One region of the Silvania sp. genome, then DNA from elsewhere that is predicted to be linked to it. Evidence: predicted binding sites of a transcription regulator. Region 1 holds the regulator's gene; each other region holds the start of a gene.

Region 1 (4,213 bases):
CTTCCAGCGCATCGTGGGCGTTCTGACGCAATAGCCCGCTTTGCCACTGCGGCCACAGCCACACCATCCCGCCAAAGGCAATCAGGCAGCCAATCAGGGTATCGACCAGCCTGGCGAAAATATACTGATCGCCATTCAGGGTGAGCAGCTGCAGGGTATACACCGCCGTGACCGTGAAGCCCACCATCGCCCAGCCATAGTTCTTGCGAATAAACAGGTAACTCACCAGCGTAATCACCAACATCCCCGTCAGCGTAAAACCTTCCGCCACGTGGAAGTGCAGGGCGATACCCGCAATAATCAGCCCTGCCAGTGTGCCGCCCGCCCGATGGAGGATGCGTACCCGTGTGGCGCCATAGCCGTTCTGGGTTACGAACAGCACTGTCATCAGGATCCAGTAGGGTTTTGGCAGATGCAGGGCAACGCCCATCAGGCTGGCGATACTCAGCATCACGCTGATGCGTGCGGCGTTGCGCAGGGCGGCGGATTTCAGCGAAAGATAGCTTCTCAGGGCCGGGATCAGCGGCAGGCGTTTCTGCTTATCTGCCATCAGGTCGCGTGGATAGAGTGGGCGCTGGGTTCGCAGCACGCGGGCAATGCGGCTGAAGTGCCATGCACAGAACTGGCCTACCGGGTTATCCGGATGCTGACGGGCGATTTTCTCCAGCGCACCAAGCTGCTTATCCATGGTGAAACGGGTAGGGTAGCGGTGATACAAAATATCGTCCGCCAGCACGCGCAGTCGTGCGGCAACCGTCCGGGCATTCCAGCGCAGTACCGATTCCGCATGGCTGCGCTCGACCAGCTTTTGCACCTCGTGCGGGTGATGCAGACTGACGGAGATATGCTCCTGCAGATCGAGTCCCACCTGGAAGGTGCGCAGCAGGCGTTTATATTCATGATTTTTATTGGCTGCCAGCATGTGCAGCTGCTGATAGCACTGGCTAATCAGATCCACGACCTTCTGCTGGCGGGCCAGCAGGGGAGGTAACGATTTTTCGGGATCGGTGTGTTGCGTCAGCAGGGTATATTTTGCTTCGCAATAATCGGCAAGCTGTTGATAGAGCAAACTCAGCGATTCACGCAGCGGTTGTTCGCGCCACAACCAGAACCAGAACCAGTTAAACAGCCCGTACCACAGGGTGCCCAGGGCATAGATCAGAAGCGGCGCCCAGATCGGCATGTTCCCCGCCAGGCTCAGGGTAAAGATGGCGGCAATCAGCGAGGCGGGCAGCAGACGTGCGTGCAACGAGCTTAATTCCGCTGTTACGCCCAGGGTCATCGCCAGTACGGTCAGAATTAGCGGTAGCGGGATATCCTGCGCCAGTAACAGCTGTACGGCCAGGCTACAGCCAGCAAACAGCGACCCGCCGACAATCAGGCGCTTGAAAAAGCGTTTATGCGGGGTATCGAGACCGGCGATATTGCAGCAGGCCGGAACGAGCGAAAAGAGCAGACCTTGTTGCAGATAGCCCAGGATCAAACCCACAGCCACAGGGAGACATAGCACCAGGGTTTGCCGCAGTGCGTAGTTAACTTCCGGGTGATAGATGAGTCTGCGCCACATGGGTGAGAGAGACAAAAACGGCGTGCCACCTTGCGATGTCACGCCGTTTGCACGGAATTAACGCGTTCCGTAGACCACGATAGTTTTACCGTGGGCGGAGATCAGGTTTTGATCTTCCAGCATTTTCAGGATACGACCCACTGTCTCACGAGAACATCCGACGATCTGACCGATTTCCTGACGGGTGATTTTAATTTGCATTCCGTCCGGGTGGGTCATGGCATCGGGCTGTTTCGCCAGGTTCAGCAGGGTCTGAGCGATGCGGCCGGTAACGTCCAGGAAGGCGAGGTTACCCACTTTCTCCGACGTGACCTGCAGACGGCGAGCCATCTGCGAAGAGAGACGCATCAGGATATCCGGGTTAACCTGGATCAGCTGGCGGAACTTCTTATAGGAGATCTCTGCCACTTCACACGCGGTTTTTGCACGAACCCAGGCGCTACGCTCCTGACCTTCTTCAAACAAGCCCAGCTCGCCGATGAAATCTCCCTGATTCAGGTAAGAGAGGATCATCTCTTTGCCTTCTTCATCTTTGATCAGCACTGCTACTGAGCCTTTGACGATGTAGTACAACGTTTCCGCTTTTTCACCCTGGTGAATCAGCGTGCTCTTCGATGGGTACTTATGAATATGGCAATGAGACAAGAACCATTCGAGAGTCGGGTCTGTTTGCGGTTTGCCAAGCACCATGCGCTGTTATCCTCTGTTATAAGCTATCTCCAGAGCCAGGATGTGCACCTTTTACTCTGGGGTTGCAATCGAATTCTTCCCCGTACCTGGGAAACGGGCTGTCACAAAATTAGCAGCCTGTAATGTGTGATGTCCTCTGCATACATGTGTAACGTCAATGTATTACTGTAGCATCCCGACTGTTTTAGCATAGGTTTTGCTGCGTGTCTCCTGGTGTCTCGCTTCAGCTTGATGCAGGTCGCCTTCCGTTGCCAGAATTGTTACTGGCGCGTAATCTGTCATGAAAAATGCAAACCTGGAGTGAATAAAATGCAAGCGCGTGTTAAATGGGTTGAAGGGTTAACGTTCCTCGGCGAGTCAGCTTCCGGGCACCAGATTTTGATGGATGGCAACTCCGGTGACAAAGCGCCAAGTCCAATGGAAGTGGTGCTGATGGCTGCGGGGGGATGCAGTGCGATCGACGTGGTATCGATCCTGCAAAAAGGGCGCCACGATGTGACCGACTGCGAAGTGAAGCTAACGTCTGAACGTCGTGAAGAAGCGCCGCGTTTGTTCACCCATATCAATCTGCACTTCCTGGTAACCGGCAAAGAGCTCAAAGATGCGGCGGTGTCCCGTGCGGTCGACCTGTCGGCTGAGAAGTACTGCTCGGTGGCGCTGATGCTGGAAAAAGCAGTCAAGATTACGCACTCGTATGAAGTGATCGAGGCGTAGGGCTTACGTAAAAAGCCGGGCGGCGCGTTGTACCCGGCCTACGGGCCCGGAATACACCCTCAGGCCCGGTAAACATCGCGCCACCGGGCACGAAATCAGGCGATCTTCTTCCCTTCCATTAGCCGCTGAACCAGTGGCGTCATGATCAGCTCCATTGCCAGCACCATCTTCCCGCCCGGCACCACCAGTGTATTCATATGCGAGATAAACGAACCCTGCAGCATGGCCAGCAGCCAGGGGTAATCGATCTCCTCCAGATTGCGGAAATGAATCACCACAAAGCTCTCATCCAGCGAAGGAATAGCTTTGGCGGCAAACGGGTTGGAGGTATCCACCGTCGGCACGCGCTGGAAGTTAATGTGGGTGCGTGAAAACTGTGGGGTGAGGAAGTTGATGTAATCTTCCATGGAGCGCACCACTGAATCCATTACCGCTTCTCGCGAGTGTCCGCGCTCGCTGGTATCGCGCGTCAGCTTCTGGATCCACTCCAGGTTGACAATCGGCACGACGCCCACCAGCAGATCAACATGGCGCGCCACGTCGTGCTGCGGCGTGACGACCCCGCCGTGTAACCCCTCATAAAACAGTACGTCGGTGGGTTCCGGCAGCGGCTGCCACGGTGTGAAGGTGCCCGGTACCTGGTTCCACGGCACCGCTTCATCGTAGGTGTGCAGGTACTTGCGCGCATGGCCCGTACCGCTGCGCCCATACTCGGCAAAGGTTTGCTCCAGCAGGCCAAAGTCGTTGGCATCCGGGCCAAAGTAGCTGATGTGTTTGCCTAAATCACGGGCCTTGCGAATGGCCATGTCCATTTCAGGGCGGGTATAGCGGTGAAAGCTATCGCCTTCCACTTCCGCTGCCCGGAGATGAAGCTGGGAGAAGATCTTGCGAAAGGCGAGGCTGGTGGTAGTGGTACCCGCACCACTGGATCCTGTAACGGCAATAACCGGATGTCTGGCGGACATAGCAACTCCCTGAATGGAAAGAGGGGGCGATCAGTCGCGAAACTGACCGCGAGGCATAATATTCACCGTTTCGTGTAGTTCTGACCACACCAGCACGGCTTCACCGCTTTTAAGCTGCTGTTTAACATCGGCGACTTTCATCTCCAGCGAGCGTTCATGTTCACCATAATCGGTGCCTTCGCGTAATACAAAGCTTTCAATCAGGCTATCCAGCGTTTCGGGAGCCAGATCCTGCCACGGAATCATCATTTTATTCTCTCCAGAAAAGAGGTTAGCC
Region 2 (4,213 bases), on a different contig from region 1:
GCTGTTGGTGGTCAGCGTATCGATAAAGGTTTTGTCGATTTTCAGGATATCGACGTTCAGCGAGTAGAGGTTGTGCAGGTTTGAATAGCCGGTACCAAAGTCGTCGATCGCTACTTCATAGCCCGCCTGACGAAACGCCTGAATAACCGGCGTTGTTTTCGGCACGTCGATAAAGCCACGCTCCGTCACTTCGATTTTGATCTGCTGGGCGCGCACGGAATAGTGCCGGGCCTTGTCGGTAATCATCGCAATCAGGCGTGAAGAGTGGAAGTCCGTGGCAGAGAGGTTAATCGAGATATAAAGATGAGGGTTGCAGGCCAGGAAATGGCCGAGGTCGCTGAACAGCTCTTCCACCACGTAATCCGTAATGCGCTCGCTCATACCCTCTTTTTCCGCCAGCGGAATAAATTCCACCGGGCTCATAACCGGCCCGTTAAAGCCCGGCCAGCGCAACAGAGCTTCTGCTCCCACGCACTGATTGGATTTAATGTCGATAATCGGTTGATAGTGCAGACAAAGCTGGCGTTTATTTAACGCGCGATGTAATAAGCGCCCTGGCGAATTAAATTCGCGTCGCGTTCGCGACCACAGTAATAAAATGATGATGCTGCATAACATCCCCAGCGGCAGGGTTAACGTCGCCTGATGATAGAGAGCGGCATAAAATCGCTTATTGGTGGTCGAGACAATTGCGGCGATAGGTCGCTTCGGTGACTGCACCACCGTGTAAAAGCGCCCCTCATGCTGGAAGATGGCTTCATCATCATCTACGAGCTTATGTAATATATTTTCGTTAGCCTGTTCGCTGATCGAGAAAAAAGTATTGGTCACCGTGTCAAATACGCCCCACGCCAGCGAGTGATCGGACGACATCACTTCGCTATAAGTCAGCGGATTGACCACCACCACATAATTGCCTTGCTGCATATATGTCATTTTATATCCCGCGTAGAACGGCGTGTCGCGGTAATAATAGATGGAGACATCCGGCGGGCGAGTGTAATTAGCTACGGGGATGGTGTAGGCGTTTTGCGGAGTACTTAGCGTGGAGCAAAGAAAGTCGCGGTCTTTCGCATAAATTAAATCAGCAATGTACAGACGGCCGCGAACAATATTTAACATATATTGTCGATGCGCTGGCGTACAAATATCACCCGCATATTTTACGGCGTCGTTACGCGCTAAATCAACCTGCTGAATAACCAGCTCAGTTTTATCTAAGGCGAGTTCGGCAAATGAGCGAAGATGGCTGCTGGTTTCGCTGATGGCGCGTTGCTGAGCAAACCATAGCGAAAGCATCACAGGCAGTAAAACCACCATGATGACCCCCGCTATTTTCAGCACCTTGCTCCGCGCGCTTTGATTCATTTCCGCCCTATATCCCTGCTTTTTATGTGCCTGTAGTGATGAAGGCCGGATGCTTTGGTAAACAGGTGATTACGTTGCATGAATCATGCGAAGTTAGCAACAGACTTTTACCCTCAATAACCTAATATTTGGTTATGGCGATAATATTTGTCCGTAAGCCAAACTGAAAGTATTCGTTCCGTTTTTATTAAGTAAAATAATTATCCATTCTGAACGGATGGTTTCAAGATAACCCGGCAGAGGATCGTTGATTAAGTCAAACTAACGGTAGGGTGAAAAAAATACAACATCATCATGAAAATTTGCGCTATTTAAAGCTGTATGTGCGTGACATGATTTATAAATAATCAACCGCAGCCACGGTGTTCCGCCCTTCTTGTTCGCACTCTGCTACCCGTTCGGCACCCCGTCTGACGGCACCTGGCGCTGACGAAATGCGACCTGCTATACCCCTTCTCTTTAGCTGGTCAAAAAAAGGACGTTTTTACCGCTTCTCCTACTGGTGAATAAAAGAACAAACGTGATATAGTTCACACATCTTGTGCAACAAGAAACAATGTTTCATTATTGTGAATTTGAGCCTGCCAATAGCCAGTTTGCCACAGCCTGTGCGCAACGTCGCGCTATACCCGGCGGCGGATATCTTTGAGGATCGGTTTTATGGCAACCATTACCACCGGCGTTCTGCTTGCGCGCTGGGAATTTTTGAGCGCAATGCTGATGTTTCTGGCCAGCACGCTGAATATTCAATTTCGTAAAGCGGATTACGCCGCGCTGGCCGTGGTGAGTACCTGTCTGGGCCTGGCTGCGGCCTGCTGGTTCGCGACCGGGTTACTGGGTATCACCCTGCTGGACGTAGCAACTATCCTGCATAACGTGAAAGAAGTGATGGTTGAGGTGATGAGTCATACGCCGCCAGACTGGCCAATGATGTACACCTGATCCCGACGGCAGAAACAAAAAACCCAGACCGATGTCTGGGTTTTTGTTTTATTGCGCAACGCAGGTTCTGTTGTTATCAGAACGGGATGTCGTCGTCGAAATCCATTGGCGGTTCGTTAGACTGCGCCGGAGCAGACTGCTGCTGCGGACGAGACTGCGCGCCGCCGCTGAACTGGTTGCCGCCCTGTGGCTGCTGAGGCTGACCCCAGCTACCCTGCTGCTGCTGACCACCGCCTGCCGGTGCACCACCGCCCTGACGGCCACCCAGCATCTGCATGGTGCCGCCGACGTTGACCACCACTTCAGTGGTGTATTTTTCGGCGCCGGACTGATCGGTCCATTTGCGGGTACGCAGCTGGCCTTCGATATAGACCTGAGAACCTTTACGCAGATATTCACCGGCCACTTCTGCCAGTTTGCCAAACAGCACAACGCGGTGCCATTCAGTCTGCTCTTTCATCTCACCGGTCGCTTTATCACGCCAGGATTCGGAAGTAGCCAGCGTAATGTTGGCAACTGCACCACCACTCGGCATGTAGCGTACTTCCGGGTCCTGGCCCAGATTACCGACGAGAATCACCTTGTTTACGCCTCTGCTGGCCATGATCGTGTCTCCTGAAAACATTTCTTAATAGTGTAAACGCGCGAGTGTACCATTTCCACGTGGTACTCCGATAGTTTCGAAGCATCTTCCAGAGTTCTCACGAACGTTACATTGTTGCACAGGTAATCAGAATTTGCATTCCAATACTGTATATTCAAACAGGTCAAATTGTGTCATAATTAATCGTTTCTGCCGGTTGTCCTTCAAGCAAACCAGGCATTCCGTGTATCTACCTACCGGGAAAGGTGAATGGATAAGATAGAAGTTCGGGGCGCCCGCACCCACAATCTCAAGAATATCAACGTTATCATCCCGCGCGATAAGCTGATCGTCGTCACCGGGCTGTCGGGTTCAGGCAAATCGTCACTGGCTTTCGACACGCTGTATGCCGAGGGGCAACGTCGCTACGTTGAATCGCTCTCTGCCTATGCGCGCCAGTTCCTGTCGCTGATGGAAAAGCCAGACGTCGACCATATAGAAGGTCTGTCGCCTGCCATCTCCATTGAGCAGAAGTCAACGTCCCATAACCCGCGCTCCACCGTGGGGACCATTACTGAAATTCATGACTACCTGCGCCTGCTATATGCCCGCGTGGGTGAGCCACGCTGCCCGGATCACGACGTTCCGCTGGCGGCACAAACCGTCAGCCAGATGGTGGACAACGTGCTGTCGCAGCCTGAAGGCAAACGCCTGATGCTGCTGGCGCCAATCATTAAAGAGCGTAAAGGCGAGCACGCCAAAACGCTGGAGAATCTGGCGAGCCAGGGTTATATCCGCGCCCGTATCGACGGCGAAGTGTGCGATCTGTCGGATCCGCCAAAGCTGGAGCTGCAAAAGAAACACACCATCGAAGTGGTTATCGACCGCTTTAAAGTGCGTGAGGACATGACCCAGCGCCTGGCCGAGTCGTTCGAAACCGCGCTGGATCTCTCCGGCGGTACCGCGGTGGTGGCCGATATGGACGATCCAAAGGCGGACGAACTGCTGTTTTCTGCTAACTTCGCCTGTCCGATTTGCGGCTACAGCATGCGTGAGCTGGAACCGCGCCTGTTCTCATTCAACAACCCGGCGGGCGCATGTCCAACCTGCGACGGGCTGGGCGTGCAGCAATATTTCGATCCGGACCGCGTGATCCAAAACCCGGAACTGTCGCTGGCAGGTGGTGCGATTCGCGGCTGGGATAAGCGCAACTTCTACTACTTCCAGATGCTGAAGTCGCTGGCCGAACACTACAAGTTCGACGTCGAAGCCCCGTGGGGCAGCCTGAGCCCGACCGTGCATAAAGTGGTGCTGTACGGT
Region 3 (4,213 bases), on a different contig from region 1:
GTAATTGCCGGTCACCACCTGGCGGAATTGGTCAACGTTGGTCAGTTCGTCCAGGGTCATCAGCTGGATGCCTATATTGCCGAGCGTCGAGGCCTCAATGGGTCCGGCGACCACGGTGATACCGCAGGCGTCGGCGCACAGCTGGTTAAGCAGCTGGTTCTGGCAGCCACCGCCGACAATGTGCAGCTGGCTGAACGGCTTGCCGCGCAGGGTCGCCAGCTCGTTCAGTACCTCGGCGTACAGCAGGGCGAGGCTGTCGAAGATGCAGCGCGCCAGTTCGGCGGCGCTGGCAGGCACCGGCTGCGCGCTGTCGCGACAGGCGGCCTGGATTTCAGCGCTCATGTTATCTGGATTGATAAAACGGTCGTCGTTCGGATTGATCAGGAAACGGCATGCCGGAAGGGTTTCCGTTTCACCGATCAGGGCGGCCAGGTCGCTCACGTTCTGCTCTTTCAGCACCCGCTGCAGCAGCCACAGGCCCATGATGTTTTTCAGCACCCGATAGCGGCCTTCTGCTCCGCCTTCGTTGGTGATATTGGCCGCCAGCGCATCTTCGCTGGTGTACGGGGTTTTGCTCTCAAAGCCCATCAGCGACCAGGTTCCGGAGGAGAGATACGCTGCGTCTTTGCTGGCCAGCGGCGCGGCGATCACCGCGCTGGCGGTATCGTGGCTGGCCACGGCCACTACCCGGATGGGATGACCCTGTGGGCAAATCCAGTGACCGATCACATTGCCCGGATGGGTGGGCGTGCCGAACCAACTCTGCGGTGCGCCGGTCCAGTTGAGCAGGTTCTCGTCCCAGTTATCGGAGTTAATGTTCACCAACTGAGTGGTGGTGGCGTTGGTGTACTCCCAGTTCATCTTGCCGGTCAGCCGATAGCTGAAGTAGTCCGGGATCAGCAGGGCATGGGCGACGTTTGCCACCAGCTCCGGCTGCTGTTCGACCAGCGACCGCAGCTGATACAGGGTGTTAAACGGCAGAAACTGAATGCCGCTGCGCCCGTAGATCTCCGCTTTACCGATCTGGGCTAATGCGTGCGCCATCATCCCGTCGGTACGGCTGTCGCGATAGGAGACCGGCAGGCCGACGCGGTTGCCCTGACGGTCCAGCAGCACGTAATCCACGCCCCAGGTGTCAATCCCGATGCTGTCGATGCGAATCCCTTCTTCGCACACCTTATTCAGCCCGGTGCGGATCTCCGCTTCCAGGCTATCGATATCCCAGCAGTCAAAGCCGTCCTGCTTTTGCAGGCAGTTAACAAAGCGGTGGATCTCACGCAGCGACAGCGTGCGCTGTTCGCGGTGATAGCTCGCCAGCATTACGCGGCCGCTGGATGCGCCTAAATCGACAGCCACACAATGGCGGAAAGTCATGGTCGGAGGTCCTTCTTGGAGTCATTGCTCGAAAGTGTAAGAAGGGGAACAAAAAAGCACCTTCTTGCCACTGACAGGGAATTTGTGCGGCTGGCAAGAAAGCAAAGATGAACGTGAGGGAGTTCACAATTTCTATTATTAGGGCGGATTTTGGGTGGTGTGACGGTGGCCGCATTTCCGGATCTTTGTCGATGTTTCTTAAAAAATCGACAGGGTTTGCGCCAAATGCTGTCAGAAATTTAAGGTAAGAACCGCTGCCCTTAATTACTATTTTGAGAACATTTCTCATTGGTGGTGGCCGTTATGACCGTACTGCACAGCGTGGATTTTTTCCCTTCCGGAGGCTCGCCTGTGGCGATTGAACCGCGACTGCCTCAGGCGGCATTTCCTGAGCATCACCATGATTTCCATGAAATTGTGATTGTTGAACACGGGACCGGGATCCACGTATTTAACGGTCAGCCCTATACCATCAGCGGCGGTACGGTCTGTTTTGTCCGTGACCATGACCGGCACCTGTATGAACATACCGACAACCTGTGCCTGACCAACGTGCTGTACCGTTCCCCGGATGCATTCCAGTTTTTGTCGGGTATCAACCAGCTGCTGCCGCAGGAAAAGGACGGGCACTATCCGTCGCACTGGCGGGTGAACCCCTCCACGCTGCAGCAGGTACGCCAGCTGGTCAGCCAGATGGAGCAGTCTGACGACAATACTGAAACCCATGCGCTCGCCAGCCGCGAACTGCTGTTTATGCAGCTGCTGGTCCTGCTGCGCCGCAGCAGCCTGGTGGAAGGGCTGGAGAATAACGATGCCCGGCTCAATCAGCTGATGGCCTGGCTGGAAGATCACTTCGCCGAAGAGGTGTGCTGGGAGACGCTGGCAGAGAACTTTTCGCTCTCGCTACGCACCCTGCATCGCCAGTTGAAGCAGCACACCGGGCTCACGCCCCAGCGCTATCTGAACCGCCTGCGGCTGATCAAGGCCCGCCATCTTCTGCGCCATACCGATGACAGCGTGACAGATATCGCATATCACTGTGGTTTCGGCGACAGTAACCACTTTTCCACCCTGTTTCGCCGCGAGTTCGAATGGTCCCCGCGCGACATTCGTCAGGGCCGGGATGCGTCACTTCAGTAACGCGAAGGCAATCACCGTTTTTTGACCGCAAACCGGGTAATAATGTCAGGTTGTTCACCGTTGGGGTCAGGATGTGGCAGGACAGTTAATTCTTCGCAGAGCCGATTTTTTTGCCTCTACCGCCCAGGCCGTGGCGGTAGCGGATCGCTATCCGCAAAATGTCTTTGCCGAACATACCCATGACTTTTGTGAGCTGGTGCTGGTGTGGCGCGGCAATGGCCTGCACGTCCTCAACGATCGCCCTTACCGCATCACCCGCGGGGATCTGTTTTACATCCGCGCTGAAGATAAGCACGCCTACGCCTCGGTTAACGATCTGGTGCTGCAAAACGTCATTTACTGCCCTGACCGGCTGCGGCTCAACGTTGACTGGGGGGCGAATATTCCGGGCTTTCTCGATGCCCGCGCCAACCCGCACTGGCGACTGGGCAGCAACGGCATGGCGCTGGTGCGTCCGGTGATCGCCCAGTTGGAGCAGGAGAGCCAGAAGAACGATCCCCACGCGTTCGAACTGTCTGAGCTGCTGTTTGCCCAGTTGGTGTTAACCCTGAACCGCTACCGCTTTGCCACCGATGGCCCCGCCGCCAGCGGGCAGGAGGCGTTGCTGGATAAGTTGATTACCGCGCTGGCGGGCAGCCTCAACCGCAGCTTTGTGCTGGAAAAGTTCTGTGAACAGGAGCAGTGCAGCGAGCGCGCCCTGCGCCAGCAGTTCCGTACCCAGACTGGGATGACGGTCAACCATTACCTGCGCCAGCTGCGGATCTGCCACGCGCAGTATCTGCTCCAGCACACCGAGATGATGGTCAGCGAAGTGGCGATGCAGTGCGGGTTTGAGGACAGTAACTATTTTTCGGTGGTATTTAACCGGGAGATAGGGATGACGCCGGTTCAGTGGCGTCATCGCAGTCGAAAAGCGGCGTAATCAGTTCGCCATGCCGAGGCCGACAATGTTGGCCGCAATAATGATCACCACACAGCCCAGACTCAGCACGCCCACCGGCCGGCGCCCGGCGTTATTCCACTCTTTAAGCACCAGACCCACCAGCCCGCCACACAGCACGTAGAAGCTCATGTGAAGCATCCAGCTCATGTAGTCGAACTGGGCTGGAATGCTGGCATGGCCCCAGGCATAGAAGAAGAACTGCAGATACCACATCAGGCCGCCGAGCGCCGACAGCAGCACGTTGGTGATGATCAGTGATTTAGCCAGCGAGAAATCCGCTTTTACCGACAGATCGTTCACTTTTGCCAGACGAATAAAGCAGAAACCGAGATTAACCAACGCGCCGCCGCCCATGATCACCACGTAGCTTGGCAGGGCGACGTATAGCGGATCGACCCCCAGCGCGGCCGCGGCTTCATGCATCGGTTTGGCGGCGTTCATCGCAAATGACATACCGGCCGAGAAGATGCCGCACATTACCGCCAGCACCAGACCTTTCTTCAGATTGAAGTCCGCAGCTTTGATGCCCATCTTGCGCTCTTTCAACTGACCCGCGCGCGTAACGATACCCACGCCGATCACCGCTACCAGCACGCCTAACAGCGTCATACGGCCACCTTCGGTACTGATGAGCACGTCAAAGTTACCATTCAGGATCGGCGTCATCAGGGTGCCGACAATCAGCGTAATGCCGATCGCGATGCCGATGCCCATCGACATGCCGAGATAACGCATGGTCAGACCGTAGTTGATATT
Region 4 (4,213 bases), on a different contig from region 1:
TGAATGGCGATATCGGTCAGGGTATCGTCGGTGAGGCGCGCACGGCGCAGGAGTAAATCAAACATACAACTCTCCTGTTGAAGCGGGCGCCGAAGCGCCCGTTGAGATTAGATCGCCACCGGGAACAGCGAACCGAGGATCATCGCCCCAAGGATCGCGCCGCCGGTAATCGGCTTCTGCCAGAGGTAGAACAGCAGGGCACCCACCAGCGAACCGATGCCGATAGGAATCGAGGCGGTCATCGCGCTGAGGATAATCAGTGGCCCGAGGAAGCGGCCGGAGGCGTTACCGGCCCCCATCATCACGTCTGCCCCGTAGGTGGAGTCGCTCTGGTTGATGGTGAACTTACGCGCCAGAATGATCAGGTAGCCAATCGCCAGACCAATCACCAGGCCGGTCACTAACGAGGCCGCGAAGTTGGCCACCGGGAAGACAATGCCCGCCCCCAGCAGCAGCGCCGGAACCCCAAGGCCGACCCCGGTCTGGATGGCCCCGCCGATATCGAGGATCCCTACCAGCGAGCCTTCGATAATGCGTGCAAACAGGAAGCTGGCACCAAAGGCCGCCACCGCGCCGTACACACCGGTGTCGATACCGGCTTTCAGCATCGCCACGAAGGCCACTTCGTTAAACGCGCCGATGCCGTACAGGTAGTACATGTGCGTCCCGGCGAACACGCCGGAAGAGAGCAGGCCAACGAAGATCGGGAACGACCAGTCGGCATACCAAAAACCTTTATTCTGTTCCATTGCGAGGCTCCTGTTACTTGCCGCTGAGCGAGTTATGGATCATGTCGAGCCAGTTCGGCACGGTCAGATGGAAGGATTCGATCATCTTCATGTCGAAGCCGCGGAAGAAGCCGCTCAGGACGAACAGCACCACGATGGCGCCCATCATCACTTTGGTGATGCGGTTCCAGCCGCTCTCTTCCACGCCTTTGCCGATCAGAATGCCCAGCACCAGACCCGGCACGGCGTTACCCATAATCAGCTGCGCTGCGCCGCCAAACACGGTGGCCCAGAAGCCCGATTTTTTGCCTGCGTCAATCGCCGCCAGCCAGAAGATCACCGGCATCACCGTGTTAACCAGCAGATTCGCCGCCGGAACCAGCACCTTCACGGCCGTCACCTGCAGTGCTGCTGGCACCGAGGAGGCTGTCAGATTCAGGAAAGTGACCACCAGCATGCCGATCACGCCGCAGGCGATGGCCATTTTCTTCGGATCGTGCAGCGTCTCGCCGACGTTGCGGTTTTTCAGCATCAGTGCCGCGGCACCCCAGTTAGGGATGATGCGATGGTCCACGTCCTGGGTGAACGCACCCGCCGCCACCGACGAGGCCCAGGCGTTAAAGAAGAATCCCAGACCGAAGGAGAAGTGAGAAGCCGGATCGCCTTCACAGGAGTTCAGCTCCCCCAATGTACGAAACGCGCCCATACCTTGTGTGGTAGGCGCATGAAACATGCGTGCAGCCCCGGCACCCACACCGACGCCAACCAGGCCGCCGATGATGAGCGATTTTATTAAAATTATCAGGAACATCTGTCTGCCCTTTTAGTCATTTCAGCGTTGCGTGACAAAATCGACCTTATCAAGGTTGATGGCGGTCACGTTGACGGTCACGTCCAGCTCCACGCTGTAGGTGCGTCTTTCCCGGCGCAAAAAGAAAAACAAAAATGCCTCTTTGCGTACCGCTTCTCGCGCATGAATAACCTGCACGTCCTGTGGCTCTATGCGCAGTAGGATATGGGGCGAGGCTTTCATCACCTCAGCCTGTACGTGGTTCAGTGCGTCAGCAAAGGCGCGGGCTTTCGCCTCGCCTTTGCCGCTCACTCTCACCCTGGTGGTGAATTGTTCTTTCATGCTTATGCGCCGTACTTCTTCTGCCACGCCAGCACCAGACGCTCGCCCAGCTCTTCTTTGTCCATAAAACCAAACCCGAGCACGTTGTTGCCTTCGTTGATGGCTGTGACGCCCTCTTCCACGGAACGCATACCGTATTTCGCTTTGTAGCCGTGCTTCGTCTGGGCGGTGATTGCACCCGCGCCGCCGCTGCCGCAGAAGGAGATACCGAAGGTGGCGTTTTCGGCTTTCATCACGTCACCCAGCTTCATGTCTGCCGCCACGCCCGGTACCACCACCGCACGGCCGCCCGCTTTTTCAACGCCTGCGGCCACTTTCTGCCCTTTACCCAGGCGATCGCCAATCACGACTGTAATCTGTTCCATCTTGTGCTCCTTAAAGGTTATCTTTCGCGACTTCGAAGTGAACGGAGAGCAGCCAGGCCTCTTCATCAGGAAGATTGCCAAACTGGGCCACCACTTCGCGGGCCAACGACATTGAATCAGGTGAAATTTCGTCAAACAGATCCGCTTCGACCTCCGGTAACGGCTCGCCGGTCACCGACCGGTGCGCCATCGCCCGAACGTGGGAGGTCAGCATTTGTTCCTGAACGGCATTGGGGAGGATGTGGTGGTCGCCCAGCAGGGCAAAAACCTGCTTCAGCATGGTGTCGGCAAGCTGTTCCGTTTGCGCCGCCTGGTCTCCAACGTCGTTTATTACCGTTCCGTTAATCACTGGTCTTATCCCGTTAATGGCTCTGGAATAAAACTAACGCTGGAGGTTAATAGTTTGTAGCGAGTTGTTTTCCACTTCGAAGTGGAAAGGGAGGCGGTGCCAGTGATCTGTGCCACATTATTGCGCTGAATATGTATTATCAGCTGGCTTTACGTGATGAATATCACGCTATTCGGCGGCAAATGAAGGGGAGGTAAAGTGGAATCGTTGACCAACGGAGGCACAGAAATGTGATGTGGATAAGGTTTTCTTATTACGTTGCAGCAAACAAAACGGGGGCATGACGCCCCCGTTGATGATGTCGGGTGAGACTAGCGGAACTTTTTGTGGTTTTCGTTGCGCGTGGCGACGAATCCATCAGCCGCGGCCTGGGCTTCTTTCACTTTGCCTTCGCTGGCAAGCTTCAGAGCACCATCAATTTGGCCGACCAGTACGTCAAAACCGTGACGATAGTCTTTCATCTCCGCGCTGTCAGCAGCCTTACCTTCCAGCTTCGGCGGGGTATCCTTTTGCGCATCCAGCGCTGCGGTCCGCATTTTGGTTAAGGCAGATTTCATCTCATCCGCATTATCCGTTTTCTGCACCACCTTCAGGTTATCGCTGAGGGTGTGCATATTGTCTTCCAGATCGGCAGCAAATACCGACGAACTCAGCACCAGCGATGACGCCGCGAGGATAGCTAACAGGTTTTTACGCATTGCTCACTTCCTTTTTTATTATGAAAAAAAAGCGCACCGGAGTGCGCTTGAATGTTACTGGCCGGCGATCTTCATCTCCGGTAACAGCACTGAACCACACTGAATATTGCTACGGGTCTCAATATCGTTGCCGACGGTCACGATATTGCGCCACATATCTTTTAAGTTGCCGGCGATGGTAATTTCGCTCACCGGATACTGAATTTCACCGTTTTCTACCCAGAAGCCGGACGCGCCGCGGGAGTAGTCGCCGGTCACGCCGCTGACGCCCTGCCCCATCAGCTCGGTCACCACCAGCCCGGTGCCCATCTCTTTCAGCATCTGCTCAAAGCTCAGGCCACGGCCAGGAATGCGCCAGTTGTGGATGCCGCCCGCGTGACCGGTGCTTTGCAGTCCCAGCTTGCGTGCGGAATAGCTGGTCAGCAGCCACTGGGTCAGAATGCCGTCCTTGATAATGTCACGACGCTCGGTGCGCACGCCTTCGCTGTCGAACGGCGTTGAGGCCAGCCCTTTCAGCAGGTGCGGATGCTCTTCAATGGTCAGCCATTCCGGCAGGATCTGCGTGCCCAGCGCGTCGAGCAGGAAGGTCGATTTTCGGTAAACCGCACCGCCCGCAATTGCGCCGACCAGATGGCCAAACAGCCCGGTCGCCACTTCATTGGCAAAAATAACCGGTGCTTTCATGGTAGACAGTTTTCGCGGCGCGAGACGGGACAATGTGCGTTTTGCGCACTCTTCCCCTACCCACTCCGGCGACTGCAGATCGCCCAGCGCGCGGCCAATGGTGTAGGCGTAATCACGCTCCATGTCGCCGTTCTCTTCAGCAATGACGCAGCTGGAGAGCGAGTGGCGGGTGGAGCTGTAGCCCTGCAGCATGCCGTGGCTGTTGCCAAACACTTTAATACCGTAATGGCTGTTAAAGCTGCCGCCTTCGGTATTGG

Evidence for each region. Region 1 encodes CRP, which controls carbon source genes, mostly activating them, when cyclic AMP is high. Its sites were predicted from a motif close to ATGTGANNNNNNTCACAT; they were not measured.
Region 2: a site for CRP is predicted at 1,887-1,904, ahead of ACRDD5_RS01805 (YjcB family protein). Genes of this name have one in related genera too.
Region 3: a site for CRP is predicted at 1,532-1,549, ahead of rhaS (HTH-type transcriptional activator RhaS). Genes of this name have one in related genera too.
Region 4: a site for CRP is predicted at 2,675-2,692, ahead of ACRDD5_RS19780 (glycine dehydrogenase). Genes of this name have one in related genera too.

The regions. Positions count from the first base shown of each region.
Region 1 covers NZ_JBOGBT010000108.1:70,584-74,796, forward strand. Annotated here, with positions in the region: gene ACRDD5_RS21630 (YccS/YhfK family putative transporter) at 1-1,567, opposite strand, end outside; gene crp (cAMP-activated global transcriptional regulator CRP) at 1,625-2,257, opposite strand; gene ACRDD5_RS21640 (OsmC family protein) at 2,567-2,971, shown strand; gene ACRDD5_RS21645 (phosphoribulokinase) at 3,067-3,936, opposite strand; gene ACRDD5_RS21650 (YheU family protein) at 3,967-4,185, opposite strand; gene ACRDD5_RS21655 (hydrolase) at 4,182-4,213, opposite strand, start outside.
Region 2 covers NZ_JBOGBT010000011.1:51,588-55,800, reverse strand. Annotated here, with positions in the region: gene ACRDD5_RS01810 (EAL domain-containing protein) at 1-1,368, opposite strand, end outside; gene ACRDD5_RS01805 (YjcB family protein) at 2,029-2,310, shown strand; gene ssb1 (single-stranded DNA-binding protein SSB1) at 2,387-2,914, opposite strand; gene uvrA (excinuclease ABC subunit UvrA) at 3,164-4,213, shown strand, end outside.
Region 3 covers NZ_JBOGBT010000106.1:24,416-28,628, forward strand. Annotated here, with positions in the region: gene rhaB (rhamnulokinase) at 1-1,374, opposite strand, end outside; gene rhaS (HTH-type transcriptional activator RhaS) at 1,678-2,514, shown strand; gene rhaR (HTH-type transcriptional activator RhaR) at 2,588-3,436, shown strand; gene rhaT (L-rhamnose/proton symporter RhaT) at 3,437-4,213, opposite strand, start outside.
Region 4 covers NZ_JBOGBT010000101.1:22,311-26,523, forward strand. Annotated here, with positions in the region: gene ACRDD5_RS19755 (amidohydrolase/deacetylase family metallohydrolase) at 1-65, opposite strand, end outside; gene ACRDD5_RS19760 (DUF4310 family protein) at 108-749, opposite strand; gene ACRDD5_RS19765 (DUF4311 domain-containing protein) at 763-1,539, opposite strand; gene ACRDD5_RS19770 (DUF4312 family protein) at 1,561-1,860, opposite strand; gene ACRDD5_RS19775 (SFCGS family glycine-rich protein) at 1,863-2,225, opposite strand; gene ACRDD5_RS19780 (glycine dehydrogenase) at 2,236-2,574, opposite strand; gene cybC (cytochrome b562) at 2,886-3,272, opposite strand; gene pmbA (metalloprotease PmbA) at 3,327-4,213, opposite strand, start outside.